DNA from 4 places in the Acinetobacter sp. BHS4 genome. Region 1 is predicted to be linked to each of the others. Evidence: predicted binding sites of a transcription regulator. Region 1 holds the regulator's gene; each other region holds the start of a gene.
What was found. The regulator PhoB, encoded in region 1, activates phosphate uptake and scavenging genes when phosphate is short. The targets are predictions, from matches to a motif close to TGTCATNAANCTGTCATAA.
Positions count from the first base shown of each region.

Region 2: KIP84_RS09225 (porin) is a predicted target of PhoB. The motif match lies at 1,578-1,596, and genes of this name have one in related genera.
Region 3: KIP84_RS05860 (NAD(+) kinase) is a predicted target of PhoB. The motif match lies at 819-837, and genes of this name have one in related genera.
Region 4: KIP84_RS13625 (inorganic phosphate transporter) is a predicted target of PhoB. The motif match lies at 1,394-1,412, and genes of this name have one in related genera.

Region 1 is NZ_CP075323.1:114,854-119,409, forward strand. Features, by position in the region: gene KIP84_RS00530 (alpha/beta fold hydrolase) at 1-767, shown strand, start outside; gene phoR (phosphate regulon sensor histidine kinase PhoR) at 836-2,194, opposite strand; gene phoB (phosphate regulon transcriptional regulator PhoB) at 2,204-2,914, opposite strand; gene KIP84_RS00545 (TetR/AcrR family transcriptional regulator) at 3,169-3,840, opposite strand; gene KIP84_RS00550 (SDR family NAD(P)-dependent oxidoreductase) at 4,051-4,556, shown strand, end outside.
Region 2 is NZ_CP075323.1:1,932,762-1,937,317, reverse strand. Features, by position in the region: gene KIP84_RS09230 (YidB family protein) at 1-205, shown strand, start outside; gene KIP84_RS09225 (porin) at 316-1,434, opposite strand; gene KIP84_RS09220 (HIT family protein) at 1,690-2,103, opposite strand; gene KIP84_RS09215 (YARHG domain-containing protein) at 2,121-2,390, opposite strand; gene KIP84_RS09210 (hypothetical protein) at 3,236-3,700, shown strand; gene KIP84_RS09205 (alpha/beta fold hydrolase) at 3,814-4,556, opposite strand, start outside.
Region 3 is NZ_CP075323.1:1,235,104-1,239,659, forward strand. Features, by position in the region: gene mrcB (penicillin-binding protein 1B) at 1-772, opposite strand, end outside; gene KIP84_RS05860 (NAD(+) kinase) at 958-1,866, shown strand; gene KIP84_RS05865 (YeaC family protein) at 1,863-2,135, shown strand; gene KIP84_RS05870 (glycosyl transferase family protein) at 2,337-3,350, opposite strand; gene KIP84_RS05875 (dicarboxylate/amino acid:cation symporter) at 3,854-4,556, shown strand, end outside.
Region 4 is NZ_CP075323.1:2,829,713-2,834,268, forward strand. Features, by position in the region: gene KIP84_RS13625 (inorganic phosphate transporter) at 1-1,347, opposite strand, end outside; gene metH (methionine synthase) at 1,812-4,556, shown strand, end outside.

The DNA of each region.
Region 1 (4,556 bases):
CACCGGATTATCAGGGCTTAGGTACATTAGGCGCACATCCTTATATGAATGCAAAGAGCCAGCTGCATACGGTGGTCGATGCAGTGCGGGCATTACATATGCTTAAGCCTAAGAATTTTAATAAACAGTGGTTGGTGATGGGGCATAGTCAAGGCGGGGCTGCGGCAATTGCAGTGTCTGCCTATGGTCAAAAAGATGCTCCCGAACTAGATTTAAAAGGGGCAATCGCTCTTGCGCCAGGCGGCTATCAATACGAAGGCATTGCAGAATATGTGAAAACTAATCCAAACCCAGAACCTAGTGTGGCTGCTTTTTTCCCAATTGTGTTATTGGGAGCACAAGCAGCAGAACCAAGCATTGTTCCTGAAAACTTAGTCAGTCCAGAAATGAATATGGTGCTAACTCAAGCACGTAGCCGCTGTTTATCTGAACTTCAATCTGATTTGAAGAAGTCTCCTTCTAGCATATTTCGCCCTAACGCAGACTTAAAACCTCTTTTGGCTTATCTTAAAAAGCAGTCCATTGAGAATATGGTGCCGACCGTACCATTAATGATTGTTCAAGGCTCTAAAGATCATTTAGTCGACCCTAGAGGGACATCTGCTTATTACCAACAGCTATGTAAATTAAAAAAACCAGCTATTTATCAAACGATTGATGGTGGCGATCATCGTGATGCACTGCGTCAAAGTAATACTTTTGCCACTCACTTTTTAAATGTCATAGAGAAAAATCAGACAAAATCGTATTGCTTGAATTCTAAGTAAATTGGTTTAAATAATACAAAAAAGCCGACTTTTCATGAGTCGGCTTTTTAAATGTGAGAGGGCCAAATTTAGGTCATGTTATAGAGTCTTTCTTTTGGAAAAACTGCGGTAAATGTTGATCCCTCATTTTCTTTAGATTGAACATCTAAATACGCGCCGTGTTGCATCAGCACGTGTTTTACAATGGCTAAGCCTAAACCTGTACCACCTGTTTGACGACTACGGTCGCTATCCACACGATAGAAGCGTTCAGTCAGTCGTGGCAAATGTTTAGGGTTAATTCCGATGCCTGTGTCTTGCACACTAAAGTAAGCATGTTCACCATCATCATGCCAACCAATGGTAATAGTTCCACCTTTTGGCGTGTACTTGATGGCATTGGTAATTAAATTACTAAACGCGCTGGCAATTTCCATGTCGGAACCAATCAGGTCACAGTGGCTATCAATGTGTAAATTGAGCGTGTGTCCATAATCGGCATTGTAGGCCTGAGCATCATCAAACAATTGATTCATTAAACTCGGCATTTCAATAATCTGATTTTTTGCAATTTTTTTGTTATTTTCTAAATTCGATAACAGCAGTAAATCATTAACCAACGCATTCATACGCTTGGTTTGTGATTGCATCTGGTCAAATGCACGTTTCCAGCGTGGGCTAATATCTTCCTGATCGGTAAATGTTTCGATATAACCACTCAGTACGGTTAATGGTGTACGAAGTTCATGAGAAATATTATCGACGAAGTCTTTACGCATTTGCTCAAGGTTGTGCATACGAGTCACATCGTAAGCCACCAATAAACGGCTTTCTCCACCAAATCGTGTGAGTTTAACCTGCACATAACGGTCATCATCAAAATTTGAGTGAAGCTTAATTCCATCAGGTGCCTGATCAATATTGTTAAAATATTCAATAAAAGTAGGCTGACGTAAAATGGTTAATAAGTTGCGGCCACGGTCGAGAGGACTGATTCCTAACAAACGTTCCGCAGCAGGGTTCCACCACTCGATTTGATGTTGGTCATCAATGAGTACAACCGCTTCAGCAAGAGCAACTAATGAAGACTGAGCCCGGTCAATTAAACCGACCATTTCCGCCTGAACAATTCGTTCTTGGCGCTGGGCACGGTAAACATTAAATAACAATGCCCCCCAAATCCCGTTAAGGTTTGGAGGCACGTCATAAGGTTTATTGGCAATCCAGTCATTGACCAGATATAAAGAACGCAACTGGAGTGTAAAAAACACCACGAAGGCGATAAAAATACAGCTCCAGAAATACCCAATACCGAAACCGACTAAACCGGCAATAATTAGAAAAAATAATAAAAGCCGTAAATCTTGTTTGGCAAACGTCCATAAACTACTGTAGCGAGAAAGCTTTTGTTCACGTACCTGTTCAGGGACGGGGTAGGGTTCATACATAAATCTTGGTTAACCTGCGGCTAAATCTGCACGTGTTGAGAAACGGTAGCCAGTTCCACGTACAGTTTGAACAAATCGGTCAACACCAAAAGGTTCTAACACTTTACGTAAACGACGGATATGCACATCGATAGTGCGGTCTTCAATATATACATTACCGCCCCATACCTGATCGAGCAACTGGGCACGCGTATAGGCACGTTCTGGATGGGTCATAAAAAACGCAAGTAAGCGATATTCAGTTGGGCCCATATCTAAAATGCTGTTGCCAAAGCTAACACGTTGGCTTACAGGATCAAGAATTAAACCATTGGCATCAATTGTTTTTTCACCACTTAATGCATTCGCGCGGCGCAGAACTGCCTTAATACGTGAAACCAATTCACGTGTTGAGAAAGGCTTCGTCATGTAATCATCTGCACCCGCATCAAGACCTTGTACTTTATGGTCTTCTTCTCCGCGAGCGGTCAGCATAATCACTGGAATTTCTGCTAGGTTCTCATCGCGTTTTAAGCGGCGACATAAATCGACACCGCTTACGCCTCCAGGTAACATCCAATCAAGCAAGATAAGCGCCGGACGTTGGTCGACGATAATTTGATGAGCCTGTTTGGCATCTTCTGCCTGTAAACACTGAAAGCCTGCCATGTCCAAAGAAGTATGGATCATTTCACGAATAGGAAGCTCATCATCGACAATTAAAATATAGTCATCTTTCACAACGCAATATCCTATAGATTTAACGGTGAACCGTTTTGTAGTTATGACAGGCTTATTACAAAGATTAATTATGACAATTTCATTGCAGAAAAGTCTATAAAAATGAATTTAGCAATAATTTGTGACAAAACTAAGGCAAAGGTATGACCAAATTATGACATCTAAGCCTCAAAATTTCTAAAATCATTCAATAGGTTATCACCTTAATTGCTTCGCTATTTTTTCACATTTTTAGCTGTCAAAAAACTTTAATATTATTTTGAAACTTGAGCTAATAAAGATAAGAAAACGATACGGCATGCAGTTAAAACCTGCTCAAGAGACTGCTCAAACCCTCCCATCACCCATCGAATCGCAATTTGTGTGACATATCCATTCAAACCCGTTGCGATTAAAGAGAGCTCATTTTCATGGTGCTGAATTTGGGGCATGGTCAGCATAACAAAGGCTTGAATCATGCGATCAAATTGCGCAAGTGTTTCTTGAATGGTGGCTTGATTATGTAATTCTTGTACCAGAACAGCATCGACATAGACAATACGAGCTAATCTCGGGTCATCTTTTAATGTCGTCAGCAGTGCTCTTAAACCCGCATCGACCATTTTTTCTGGATCGGGAGCAGCTTTAATTACGGCTTGCATCAGATTTTGCTGTAATTCTTCAATCATTTTTAAAAAGATGGTTTGAAATAAATCTTCACTCTTTTTAAATGATTCATAAAAATAACGTTCGGTGAGTTTTGCCTCTTGGCAGACATCTTTTACCGTCACTGAAAAAAAACCAAGGGTTCCATAGGTTGCAATACCCGCTTCAATCAGCTTTTCACGGCGTGCCTCTTTACGTTCAGATAGAGATAACCCTTTGAACTGACGTTCTTTACTCACACTTTTTGTTTTCTTTTTACTGGTTGAGTCGTTAGTCGCCATAAATAAATTGTTTCCTAAAGAATGGTTTCCTAATTTATAGGTTTTAGCCAAATATGCTCACTATGATAAAGCCCTCAGCAGAATTGTGCCATTCTATCTGAAATTACAGTGTACTATATTGACAATGTGTATTGTCAAAATTATATTGAAGGTGTCTAAAGTGCACATGCAATGAACCGGTTGTGCAAAACGAAAAACAAAGGATGGACAATGAAAAATTTTAAAAACAAAGTCGCTGCAATTACGGGCGCGGGTTCTGGCATTGGGCAACAGTTAGCAATTCTTTTGGCAAAACAGGGCTGCCATCTTTCGTTGAGTGATATTAATGAAAAAGGATTACAACAAACTGTCGAGCTTTTAAAGCCGTACAGCAATATTACTGTTACCACCAAAAAGCTTGATGTGTCTGACCGTGAAGCAGTAAAGCAGTGGGCGCAAGAAACTGTGCAAGATCACGGTTCTGTTAACCTGATTTTTAACAATGCTGGCGTTGCGTTAGGTTCGACTGTCGAAGGCGCAACCTACGAAGATTTAGAGTGGATTGTTGGGATTAACTTCTGGGGTGTCGTATACGGTACTAAAGAATTTTTACCGTTCATTAAGCAAACTCAAGATGGGCACATTATCAACATCTCGAGCTTATTTGGTCTGACTGCACAACCAACCCAATCTGGCTATAATGCAACTAAATTTGCTGTACGCGGCTTTACCGAATC
Region 2 (4,556 bases), 1.8 Mb from region 1:
GTTACAGAGCCTATTTAATCCGTCTGACATTGAACAAGTTGCCGAGCAAGCTCAAGCGCCCAAAGAACAAGTTTATGGTGCAATCGCATCGGTTTTACCTCAGGTCATTGACTCTTTAACACCTCAAGGTGACAGTACCGATCATCAAGAAGCAAACCAAGATATTCAAAATGTCATGAATCTTGTAAGTGGTTTTTTAAAATAAGATATAAATCTTAAAAAAGCCGATAAGTTTTATATCGGCTTTTTTTACTCAGGAAAAAAAATAAAAGGGCATAAGCCCTTTTATTTTAGATCTGAATCAAACATAACTGATTAGAAGTTATATTCGATACCAGTACCTACAACAGTTTGTTTGTCGTCTTCTTTAATCCAGTCGCGTTTTTGTTGAGCAACGATACCGTAGAAGCGAGCTTGTTTGTTGATTTGGTAATCAAGACCTAAACCGTATAAGTCAATTTTACGATCTTGTTTACCGCTTACTTGTGTTTCAGCAGAAGCGTATTCTGCTTTCACTTTAAGTTTAGTGTTAGGAATTTTATAAGCAGCTGTTACTGCATATGCTTCTTCTTCTAAACCTTTGTAGTTTGTATAGGTATCTGTAGTTTTATCAACACCATCTACACGCGTAGTTTTTGACGTTTTATAAGCAGTCAAGTCATCAGTAGGTTCAGCGTGTTGCCATAAAGCACCTACAACAAAACCAGATTTAGCAATATCATAAGAACCAGTTACACGGTAAGCATCGGTATAAACATCTTTTAGACCGTAAGCTGCATATTTACCTTTAATACCAAAGTCACCAGCAGCAGCAATTGCTAAACCGATATCTTTGTTTTCGTAACCAAGCGATGTTGATACAGAGTCAAAGCTATCATTTTTGCTGTCTTTACCAGTTTCACCCGGTTTGCTATCAGAGGTGCTTTCACCAGTTTGAGCCATAATATTGAATGTTAAACCAGCTAATAATTTAGGGTCTAATTCAAAACCGATCACGTTGTCTAAACGGTTTTCACCATACATGATATTAGTAATATCTAAACGTGTATCGTCATTAAAGATGTCTTGGTTACCACCGGCAGCTGTTTTGAAGTAAGAATCATACTTACCTACTTTTAATGTACCAACACCTTCAGTTTTTAAACCGATAAAACGGTTACGAGCACTAAGGTCAGTATCAGAACCTGAACCATCAGTAGAAATTGCCCATTCAGCTAAATAAACAGCAGATAACTTGTCAGTTAATTTCTCTTCGCCTTTTACCCCAATACGAGAAGAGTTTGAGTTAACTTCGGTAACGTCACTTTTACCATCGAAATTTTTATTATCAACTTGGTTAATAGAAACATTTAGTTTGCCATACAAAGTTGGCGCTGCTTGCACCGCGTTTACGCTCAAAGTTGCAACTGCGGCAGCGAGTAGCAATTTCTTCATTGAGATTTCTCCAAAAGGTATTTAAAAATGGCGTATGCCTAGCTAACTATTTATTTTGTAGTTGACTTATGTACAAAAAGTTACAAAAGCTCACCAACTTGCTAAGCAGTATCGGTAAATTTTGTGACAGAGAAGTGAAGAATAAATGACAGTTTTATGACGTTTAAAATTTAGAAATAAATTAGTTGTTTGTATTTTTTATAGTTTTTAGACGAAAAAAAGCGGAGCCTAAACTCCGCTTTAACCATCTAAAAATCAAAGAGCTGCTTTAATTTTTTCAGCTAATTCTTTAATTTTTTCTTGATCCCCTAACTCAACAGCATGGCGTCCAAGATGATGCACATTTGTTGGGATTAGGTGAAAATGAACATGTGGAACAGTTTGTCCTGCTGCTGCTCCAGAAAGTTGCATCAATACAATACCTTCCAAATTGAGCGCTTTTTCCATTGCCTTAGCAATCTTTTGAACAATTTGTATAGTATAGGCTGCTGCTTCAGCAGGTAAGTCCAGCAGTGTTACAGCAGGTGTTTTTGGAATAACTAATGTATGACCATCGGCTTGAGGCATAATATCCATAAAAGCTAGAACTTGATCATCTTCATAGACTTTTATCGCTGGAAGTTCTCCACGTAAAATTTTTGCGAAGATGTTTTGATCATCATATGCCATGTATTATTCCTTTAAAATTATTTACATTTCAATTCTTTTTGACGTTCTTTAATAGCGTCAAGACGTTGTTGCTCTTTGTCAGAAAACTTTGGTTTTGTCGTATGACAGTTTTCATTACCATATTTTTCTTTAGCATCAGGATCTTTAAAACAAAAGCCTTTTGACGCATAAATCAAATTGTAATCATCTTGCAATTTTTGACATTCTTGCTCAGGTGTTGCAGCTTGTACGCCTAAACTAGCAATGCTCACCATGCCAGTAAAGACTGCAACCATAAATTTATTCATGAGCTTTTCCTCAGTTAAAGGTATGAACCTGTACTCAATATAAGGTTTCTTACCAATATTTCAATGACTATTAATTACTCAAGTGTCATTTTGGTTTGAATTTTGGGCAAAAAATAAATAAAATCTTTACATATCAATGTTTTAAAAATAAACAATAAAAACAAAAACTTAACTAAATTTTTATATATCTTTCTATAATTTAAGTACTATCTAACACCTTGTAATTGCTCGTAATGAATCAGATAGGGGGCTTACCTCTATTAAATAAAAAATCAAAAAGTTCGTAGAAAAGTCCTATTCATGACTCATCTTTTGCTGAAAAGACAGTTTTAGTTTGAATTTTGGTCAATGGAAAAGAAAGATATTAATGCAATGATCAAAGAATAAAGCGTGATAATTATCACGTTTTGTATTTTAGGATTTGGTGGAATTCACTAGGCCCATTTATTTTAGACGGAAATGGGCTTCTCTTATTGAAACAGAGACAAAATTATTTTCGACTTTTATTTAAGACTAAAATTCACCTGAAAGATGCATTGATTTTACATATTTAAAGTCTTATTATATGGCCCATAATTGCTGCGTTTGATAGTTTTTGTTTTTATAGCCTATTTCTCCAAATGAAATAGGCTTTTTTTATTAAAGTTATTTCAAATCATGAAAAATAAACGGTTTATAATGATAATTATCATACACGATATTGTATTTTTGTGATCAAATAGATGGATCACTTTCACAATTGCTCTAGTCGTTACTTTATAGCATCAGACCCTTACATATAATAATAGCATACTTCCTTAAAGGATCTAGTCATTCGTTAAGACTAAATATTAAAGGAATAGGTGATGCCACAATTTTTACTAATTGCTGAAAGAGTTTATAAAAAATTTGAAGAGCAAAAGCTTTTCTCAGAGGATATGATCGAGCATTTGAATAGCTTAGTTAGTATTATTCGACTAGAGATAAAAGACACTTCATATAAACTAAAATATAACTTTATTGATTTTGAAGAATGTTTAAATAAGCCTGCAAAGGAATGTACAGTTAAACTCGATATCAGCTTAATGCCAACTTATAAGAATAAAAGTGAGTACATTATGTGGTTGGCAAGTTTTATCGAAAAAATTACTCTAGGTGGTAGGGAAAAGTTTCCACCGCTTACAAATAGTTTACTACCGAGCTGTATAGTGACGAATCCTTATGTAACAAAACTGGAGCAGGCCAAGGCCTCTTCTGAAAAAAGTGCACAGATGATTGTAAATTACTTTAAATCATCCGATTATAAAAAAGTTAATAAAGTGCCTTCATAATGAAAATAATAATTTTCTATTAAAACAATAATATTATTGGTAAATGCACTGTTATACGAGGGTTTATTCCACCCAAGCGAATAAAAGCAATAGATTGAATCATGACCTTATTCTTAAATTTGCGTTGATCGATCGGTGAGCCATTTTGCTAGTTGTGGCCAGAACTCCAATGCACTTGCCTGACTCGACATGAGGCCTAAATGTCCGCCAGGGATGAGAGTAAACGTAACATCTTGGCTACTGGTTAACTGGCTTAATGGTTGAGCTGCATCAGCGGTAACCAGTTGATCACTACGACCCGCGCCTACTAAGAGAGAGCAGTCGATATTTTTTAATTCAATTTTTTTATCTTTTAACTCAATAAAGCCGCGCTTCAATGGATTTTGTAGCCAAACATTGAACAACATGTCCTGATTAATTCCCCCCGGGTAATCAATCATATTATTTAAAAAGCTACTTAGAGTGGCATGCTCTTGTACGAACTGAAGATCATTAAGATTTTTTAGTAGTTGAATATGACCATCGAACCAGCCTTTAGGGTCGAGAATTTTGAAACCTAAAGAATTTAAAATTCCTGGGCTATGAATCAGACGTTTTGGTAATCCGGAATAAATACGTTCTTGAATTTTTTTATTGCGACTAATCGCGTTGTTTATGGTTCGATAGAGTTTCCCAATATAGCCAGAAGCATAACTGTCTATTGGACTACCAAGTACTATAAGGTTTTTAACATAATTTGGATGATTATGCGCTGTATATAAAGTGACGAATATACCTGCCATACTCCATCCATGAAGCGAGATTTGTTCACTTCCTGAATGTGTGCGTACAAGTTGTATTGCTTTAGGAAGGAAGT
Region 3 (4,556 bases), 1.1 Mb from region 1:
TCACTTCATTTAAGTAGGCTTCTAAAATTTCATCTTTGCTGTAATGCAGCTCAATGAGTAAAGCCATTAATGCTTCATTAACTTTACGTTTTAATGTGCGTTCAGGTGTGAGATAGAAATTTTTAACTAATTGCTGAGTCAGGGTTGAACCACCTTGACGTTTACCACCTGTGATATTACTCACTAATGCACGAGCAGTACCACGAATTGAGATACCGTGATGATGATAGAAATTACGGTCTTCTGTTGAAATTAAAGCTTCAATAAGTGGTTTAGGGACATTATTCAGTTTAATGAGAACACGGTCTTCATTATGTTGAGGGTAAATCCCTCCAATCAGAAGTGGCTCTAGTCGTGCCACCCCCGTTGAAGAAGGTTTTGTACTTCGAACTTCAGCAACCTGATCATTTGCAAAACTTAACTCTAGTACTTGTTCGGGTTCAACACTGTCGCCGTAATCAAAACCACGCGTGTGGATATACATATTGCTACCCTGAGCAACATAGGTTCCAGACTTGTCATAATTACTTGAAGTTTTGTAACCCAAGAGTTTTAATTCTTGAGTGAAATTTGCTTGGGTAATAGGTGCGTTATTATAAATTTCCAAAGGACGTGCAAACACTTTGGCGGGAATATCCCACCGTTGTCCTTCAAATTTTTCACGGATAATATTATCTAAACGAATCAGATAGATACTAAGAGCAATAAAAGCACCAATGACCAAAATGGAAAAAATTAGTGCAAAGAAACCGATACCACGTTCAAACTTCATAAAAATGAGATAAAACCCTAACAATGCCTGTAATGATGCGATAGCTTGTCATCAATTTGCAATGATAAAACTGTGAATAATTGGAAAACTTAGATTGAATTTTACAGCATCTTGTTGTTATGTTTTTTTAAATTAATCAGGTTAATGTTATTATAGCCAAGTATCGCAGCGGAGCTTACTCATTCGTGCAAATTTCACATAAGTCCTTCAGAAACGTCGGGTTAATCGGTCGACCAGATAAATCATCAGTAGTAGAAACACTATGTTTAATTCATGATCATTTGTTGAACCTAGGCTTAAACCCCATTTTTGATCAGGAAACTGCTGAATTAGTGCCTTATGATCATGCACAAATTGTAAGTCGTCATTTATTGGGTGAAGTTGCTGATTTAGTCATAGTTGTTGGAGGCGATGGTTCTTTACTCCACGCTGCTAGAGCTTTAGTTCGCTACAATACGCCTGTTATTGGTATTAACCGCGGGCGGTTAGGTTTTTTAACTGATATCAAACCTTCAGAAGCCATTTTCAAACTTGACCAAGTACTTCAAGGGCATTTCCAGCTTGACCGCCGTTTCTTACTTGAAATGGAAGTAAGAACAAATGGTGAAGTCATTTATGACGCCATTGCTTTAAACGATGTGGTTTTGCACTCGGGTAAATCAGTACACATGATTGACTTCGAACTTAATATTGATGGTCAATATGTTTACCGCCAACATAGTGATGGTTTAATTGTTTCGACTCCAACCGGATCAACGGCTTATGCATTGTCAGGTGGTGGCCCAATTTTACATCCAAGTATGGATGCTATTGCATTAGTTCCAATGCATCCCCATACATTGTCATCACGTCCCATCGTCGTTGGTGGTCAAAGCGAAATTAAAATCGTTATTCGCGAAAATCGGGTATTACCAATGGTGAGTGCAGATGGGCAACATAGTGTCTCGCTCAATGTTGGAGACAGTTTACACATCCGTAAACACCCATTTAAACTAAGTTTATTGCATCCACCAGGTTATGATTTCTATATGGCCTGCCGTACCAAACTTGGTTGGAACCAAGATTTTGAATCTTTTCAAAGAGATGAATCATGAATATTGAACAAATGCTATCTGTTTTAAACCCTGAAATTGTGGAGCGTTTAAAAACAGCAGTAGAAATTGGTAAATGGCCAAACGGCGTTGTTTTAACTAAAGAGCAACGTGAGACTTGTATGCAAGCTGTAATCGCTTGGGAGTTAAAGAACTTACCAGAAGATCAGCGTAGTGGTTATATTGACCGTGGTACAAAAGAAGAAGGTGAAGAGTGTGATGATGATCATCACAAGCATGAACCAGAGTTTAAACCGATTCGTTTTGTTTAAAACTTAATAAGACAGAAAAATTATTTTTGGTTATTCCATACAGCCTTATATAGCATGTTTTTCATAAGTTATAGCATATAGGCTTTTATTACTTTTGAAGGATCAAAAGTAACCAAAAATCCTTTGTATCACTGACGATACTTCCTGTATCGCAGTGATACGGTCGACATCCATGTCGACCTTCACGATAGCATTTGTTAACTACGAATTAAGATTGCTTAAATTTCGTGTATCCCATAACACTTTTGCTTTTTGCATCGCTTCTTCAAAATTAGCAACAACGCCCATGGTATATAGCGCGATTCCAATGGTTTCTGTTACGGCCATTTCTCCATATTCATGGTGCTGCTGACCAAGCCATACTGCTTTAAATGTTGCTAAATCTAATTCTTCTTCAATTGGGCTTCGCTCAGGTGTGAGCTTTGGTAACTCATGTTCATAAAGCTCACCATTTTTAATACCACAAATGAGTGTCTTAGCATCTGGATTTCGTTCAAATTCACCACCTTCACCTTTAATGACGGCACTATTTTGATAGCCTAAGCGTAACGCACTATGTTGATGTGAAGTTCTATAAGCAGGGTGGAATATTGCTTGTAAGGTAGCCTTAGCGTTAAAAGGATTAATTAAACGGGCCAAAGTATGAATAGGCGAACGCAATCCCATGACATTTCTTAGAGATATCAAGTCACTTAAAACTGGTGAAATCACATCTAGTGGTAAGTAAGCGAAATTTTGCTCTGCTAATTGTGCACGAACTTCTTGTTCAGAATGACAAATTTGATAACCAAGATATTCTAAGACTTGCTCTGTATAAACACGGTTAAGCGTGTGACCTGACGCACCATGCATAACAATTTTATGGCCATGCTGGGCAAGCGTAAGGGCGGCTAACAAAAACCATGGATAGTGTTTTCGCTTACCTGCATAAGATGACCAATCTAAATCAACATCTAAAGGCTCAAAATGAAGCTGGTCTTTGGTTGCTTGAACGAAACCCGCGAGTTCTTCAATAGATTCTTCTTTAACCCGAAGCAGCATTAAAAATGCGCCTAGCTGCACATCTAACACTTCGCCTTTTAAAATCATGGTAAATGCTTGATAAGCTTCTTCATAGCTTAAAGAGCGAGATCCGGTTTTCCCCTTACCTAAAATACGGACATATTGAGCAAAGGGATGTTCAGCATCTTTATAGATATTACGTTTAGTATTCATCGTAGTTCAAAACAATAAAAATGATGGGATGTAGGCAGCTCAAAATGAAATGTCCACAAGTATTTAATCAATATGACATAAAAAGCTGCTGAAAAAATATCAAAAGTGTTTCTTATACTAAAGTCTTAAGGCTGCCTGAGTGTTTTTTATGCGTATTAGCTAAAAAATTAATCGAATCGTTATTTAATTCGAGTACACTTTCCCGTGCTTTTTTGAGCACTCATATCATAATTTTATGTGATTCTCCTATATCTTCAGCTTTTTATTGAAAAAGTAAGAGGTTATTTCTAGCTACTCAAAGTGGTTAGAAACTTCAGGTATTCTCCTGTTTTAGAAAACATTGATTTTGTTTTCATTGAGGTAGTAGGAAGGTTTTTTGTTCACAAAAAACCATTTCCCTTTTGCGGTGTTAATGTGAAAGGTTAGGGCTGTGTATTCGTAAAGAATAGACGTTTCATTTTGGTATTTCCAACGGACTTGGAAATATAGATTGAAGTAAAGTTATGGCTAAAAAACCGATTTATAAATCACTTTATTTTCAGGTGATTATTGCGATTATTGCGGGTATCTTGGTAGGACATTTTTCCCCAAGCTCAACGCAAATTGTCAATGGTGTCGAACAGCATATTCCGGGGTTAGGTGAAAAACTCAAGCCATTAGGTGATGCCTTTATTCGTTTGATCAAGATGATCATTGCTCCAGTTATTTTCTGTACCGTGGTAAGCGGTATTGCTGGCATGGAAAGCATGAAGTCAGTCGGAAAAACTGGCGGCGTTGCGTTGTTATACTTTGAAATCGTTTCAACAATTGCACTTCTAATTGGCCTTGTTGTAATTAACATTGCTAAACCGGGTGTAGGGATGAATGTTGACCCTACCACTCTCGATACTTCGGGCATTCAAAAATACGTCAGTTCTGGTGAGTCACAATCTACCATTGATTTCTTAATGCACATCATCCCTGATACGGTGGTTGGTGCATTTGCAAATGGTGAAATCTTACAAGTCCTTCTTTTTGCAATCCTCTTTGGTTTTGCTTTACATAAGTTAGGTGATGCAGGACGTCCAGTTTTAAAATTTATTGATCAAGTTGCACATGTGTTCTTTAACATTGTGAATATGGTCATGAAATTAGCTCCGATTGGTGCATTCGGTGCAATGGCATTTACTATCGGTAAATATGGCGTTGGTTCACTCGTACAATTAG
Region 4 (4,556 bases), 1.2 Mb from region 1:
GATACGTTTCCAACCCACCATTGTGCCTAGACCAAGTGCTAAAGCAACAGCCACTTTTACCCAAGTCGGAATGTATTGTAAGAATGAATCTAAGCTACTACGGTATTCTTTCACAAGCTTTTTCTGTGAGTCATCCATTTTTGGTAAAGCATCTGCTTTATCCAAACGCTTAAACGTCGTGGTGCTTAAATACATGTCATTACGAATTTCGCTAATTGCAGCTTCAGGAATATCTTTTAAGTTGCTATAGCTAGAAACTCGCTCACCCAAGTGATCAGTCATACTTGCCAATGCAGGCACAACTTCCGGAGTTTGCTGTTTAGTTTGAATATATTTAGTCAGAATAACACGTGCTTTTTCATCGGTTAATTCTGGCTGATTTTGATTCAAAAATACGGCAGTTTGAGAAGAAAGCTGATGGAATGATTGAACTTGCTGAGTATCAAGATTTTTATTTAATGAATAAGCCAACGGCACCAGACCAACCAAAATCAGCATGATGAGTCCCATACCCTTTTGACCGTCATTAGAACCATGTGCAAAACTCACACCTGTACAGGTAAAGATCAAAATTGCACGAATGATTGCTGGTGGTGGTTTATTCCCTTCAGGTGGCTGGAATAATTCTAATTGGCGTTTAAAAATAGTTTTAACCAACAAGAATACAATCGCTGCAAAAGCGAAACCAATTAAAGGTGAAAATAATAATGCCTTACCGACTTTAATCACCTGATCCATATCAACACCACTGGTCGTCACGCCAGTCGATGCACTCAATAGATGGTTCATAATGCCCACACCCAAGATTGAACCAATCAAGGTATGTGAGCTAGATGCAGGAATACCTAAGAACCAAGTACCCAAGTTCCAGAGAATCGCAGCAATAAGAAGCGCAAAAACCATTGCGAAACCTGCACCGCTACCCATATTCATGATCAATTCAACAGGTAACAATGCAATAATGCCGTAAGCGACTGCGCCGCTTGCAACCATTACCCCAAGGAAATTACAAAAACCAGCCCACATGACTGCAACCGGTGCTGGTAAAGCATTGGTGTAAATCACTGTTGCCACTGCATTTGCAGTATCGTGGAAGCCATTTACAAACTCAAAGCCTAAAGCAATCAAGAGTGCAGTTGATAAAAGAATAACTGAATAAAGACTCAAAGGTGGTACATGTGCTAAATCAGCACTCACCTGAAATCCAATATAAATAAGTGTTGCAACAATAATCGTCAGAAACACCGGCATAAAAAATTTAGGTGTCGGGACATGTACATTCGTCGATTTGACTTGCAGGTTTGCCGCAAGTTTTGAATCCGAAACAGGGGGTAGATTAGAATTCATGCAGACGGTAAGAGGATAAAAAAATCCTCTGTATTCTTAAATTAAATTATGACAATTATATGACAAAGCGGCGCCCGATGAAGTCAATTTTTCACATTTTGACCTCATTTGATGCACCTTTCCTCTACACTTTTTATTTTTTTATTTAAATACAATAATTTACATAAATCCCCACCCATCTATTTTATGACTATTTTTGAAGCAAAAATATCTAAAAAATTACCTAAATGTCTACTTTTTAAACACTACAACTGTCATAAAACCGAATATTGGAGATGAAATATTTCAATATCATGATCATTTTATGAATATTTGATGAAAAAACAGTCTTCATTTGTCATAAAAGCCGTTTTTTAATGAATCTATTACAGTGAATGATGGGTCGTTATAGGTCATCAATTGCGCAACTATTCTGTTACAATAGCGCCGCATTTTTAAATTCATATAAAAGATCGGGGTTTTCTATGTCTACGCTTGCCACCCTAAAAGCGCTTCTTGCTAAACGCATTCTGATTATTGATGGTGCTATGGGAACTATGATCCAGCGCCATAAATTAGAAGAAGCCGACTACCGTGGTGAGCGTTTTGCCGATTGGGCACATGACTTAAAAGGTAACAATGACCTTTTAGTTCTGACCCAGCCTCAAATCATTCAAGGTATTCATGAAGCCTATCTTGATGCTGGTGCAGACATTATTGAAACCAACAGCTTTAACGGCACGCGTGTTTCAATGTCTGATTACCACATGGAAGATCTTGTTCCAGAGATTAACCGTGAAGCAGCACGTTTAGCTAAAGCAGCTTGTGAGAAGTATTCGACTCCAGATAAACCGCGTTTTGTAGCAGGTGTACTTGGGCCAACATCGCGTACTTGTTCCATTTCACCGAATGTAAATGACCCTGCCTTTCGTAACATCACTTTTGATGAGCTAAAAGAAAACTATATTGAAGCGACACACGCGCTGATTGAAGGCGGTGCAGATATCATTTTGATTGAAACCGTATTTGACACATTAAACTGTAAAGCTGCAATTTTTGCGGTTAAAGAAGTCTTTAAACAAATTGGTCGTGAATTACCAATCATGATTTCAGGGACCATTACCGATGCATCGGGTCGTACCTTAACAGGTCAAACTGCGGAAGCGTTCTGGAACTCTGTACGTCATGGTGACTTACTATCGATTGGTTTTAACTGTGCGCTTGGTGCAGATGCCATGCGTCCTCACGTAAAAACCATTTCCGATGTCGCAGATACGTTTGTTTCAGCGCACCCAAATGCGGGCTTACCAAATGCTTTTGGTGAATATGATGAAACGCCAGAACAAACTGCAGCATTCTTAAAAGAATTTGCAGAAAGCGGCTTAATTAATATTACTGGTGGTTGCTGTGGTACAACACCAGACCATATCCGCGCGATTGCCAATGCGGTAAAAGATATTGCGCCTCGTCAAGTTCCTGAAACTGTACCTGCATGTCGTTTGAGTGGTTTAGAACCATTTAATATTTATGATGACTCACTTTTCGTGAATGTGGGTGAACGTACTAACGTTACAGGTTCGAAAAAATTCTTACGCTTAATTCGTGAAGAAAACTTTGCTGAAGCTTTAGAAGTGGCACAGCAACAGGTGGAAGCTGGCGCACAGATTATTGACATTAACATGGATGAAGGGATGCTCGATTCGCAAAATGCGATGGTGCATTTCTTAAATCTTGTGGCTTCTGAACCAGATATTTCACGTGTGCCAATCATGATTGACTCATCAAAATGGGAAATCATTGAAGCTGGCTTAAAATGCGTACAAGGTAAACCCGTTGTTAACTCGATTTCTTTAAAAGAAGGTTATGACGAGTTCGTAGAAAAAGCTCGCCTGTGCCGTCAATATGGTGCTGCGATTATTGTCATGGCATTTGACGAAACAGGTCAAGCCGACACCGCTGCACGTAAGCGTGAAATCTGTAAGCGCTCATATGACATTTTGGTTAACGATGTAGGCTTCCCTGCTGAAGATATTATTTTTGACCCGAACGTGTTTGCAGTAGCAACAGGTATTGAAGAACACAATAACTATGGCGTCGACTTTATTGAGGCCACAGGTTGGATTAAACAAAACTTACCTCACGCCATGATTTCTGGTGGCGTGTCGAACGTTTCGTTCTCGTTCCGTGGTAATGAGCCTGTTCGTGAAGCCATTCACTCTGTGTTCTTGTACCATGCCATCAAGCAAGGCATGACCATGGGTATTGTGAATGCCGGCCAAATGGCAATTTATGATGATATTCCAGCCGAGCTAAAACAAGCAGTTGAAGATGTCATTTTAAACCAAAACCAAGGTGAGTCTGGTCAGGCTGCGACTGAAAAATTGCTTGAAGTGGCTGAAAAATACCGTGGACAAGGCGGTGCTACAAAAGAAGCCGAGAACCTTGAATGGCGTAATGAATCTGTAGAAAAACGTCTTGAATATGCTTTAGTTAAAGGTATTACAACTTACATTGATGAAGATACAGAAGAAGCTCGCCTCAAAGCCAAACGTCCTTTAGATGTAATCGAAGGCGCTTTGATGGACGGTATGAACGTGGTTGGTGACTTGTTCGGTTCGGGCAAAATGTTCTTACCACAGGTTGTGAAATCTGCACGTGTTATGAAGCAAGCTGTGGCTTGGCTCAACCCGTACATTGAAGCTGAAAAAACAGGTAGCCAATCTAAAGGTAAAGTCCTGATGGCAACTGTTAAAGGCGACGTACACGATATTGGTAAAAATATTGTAGGTGTAGTACTTGGCTGTAATGGTTATGACATTGTTGATCTTGGCGTGATGGTCCCTTGCGAGAAAATCTTACAAACTGCAATTGATGAAAAATGTGACATCATCGGCTTGTCAGGTCTGATTACTCCATCTTTAGATGAGATGGTATTTGTTGCGAAAGAAATGCAGCGCAAAGGCTTTAACATTCCTTTATTAATTGGTGGTGCGACTACTTCTAAAGCACACACTGCAGTAAAAATTGATCCTCAGTACCAAAACGATGCTGTGATTTATGTTGCCGATGCTTCACGTGCTGTGGGTGTTGCAACCACTCTCCTTTCGAAAGAAATGCGTGGAAACTTTATTGCAGAGCACCGTGCTGAATATGCCAAGATTCGCGAGCGCTTAGCCAACAAACAGCCAAAAGCTGCAAAATTGACCTATGCTGAGTCAGTTGAAAACGGT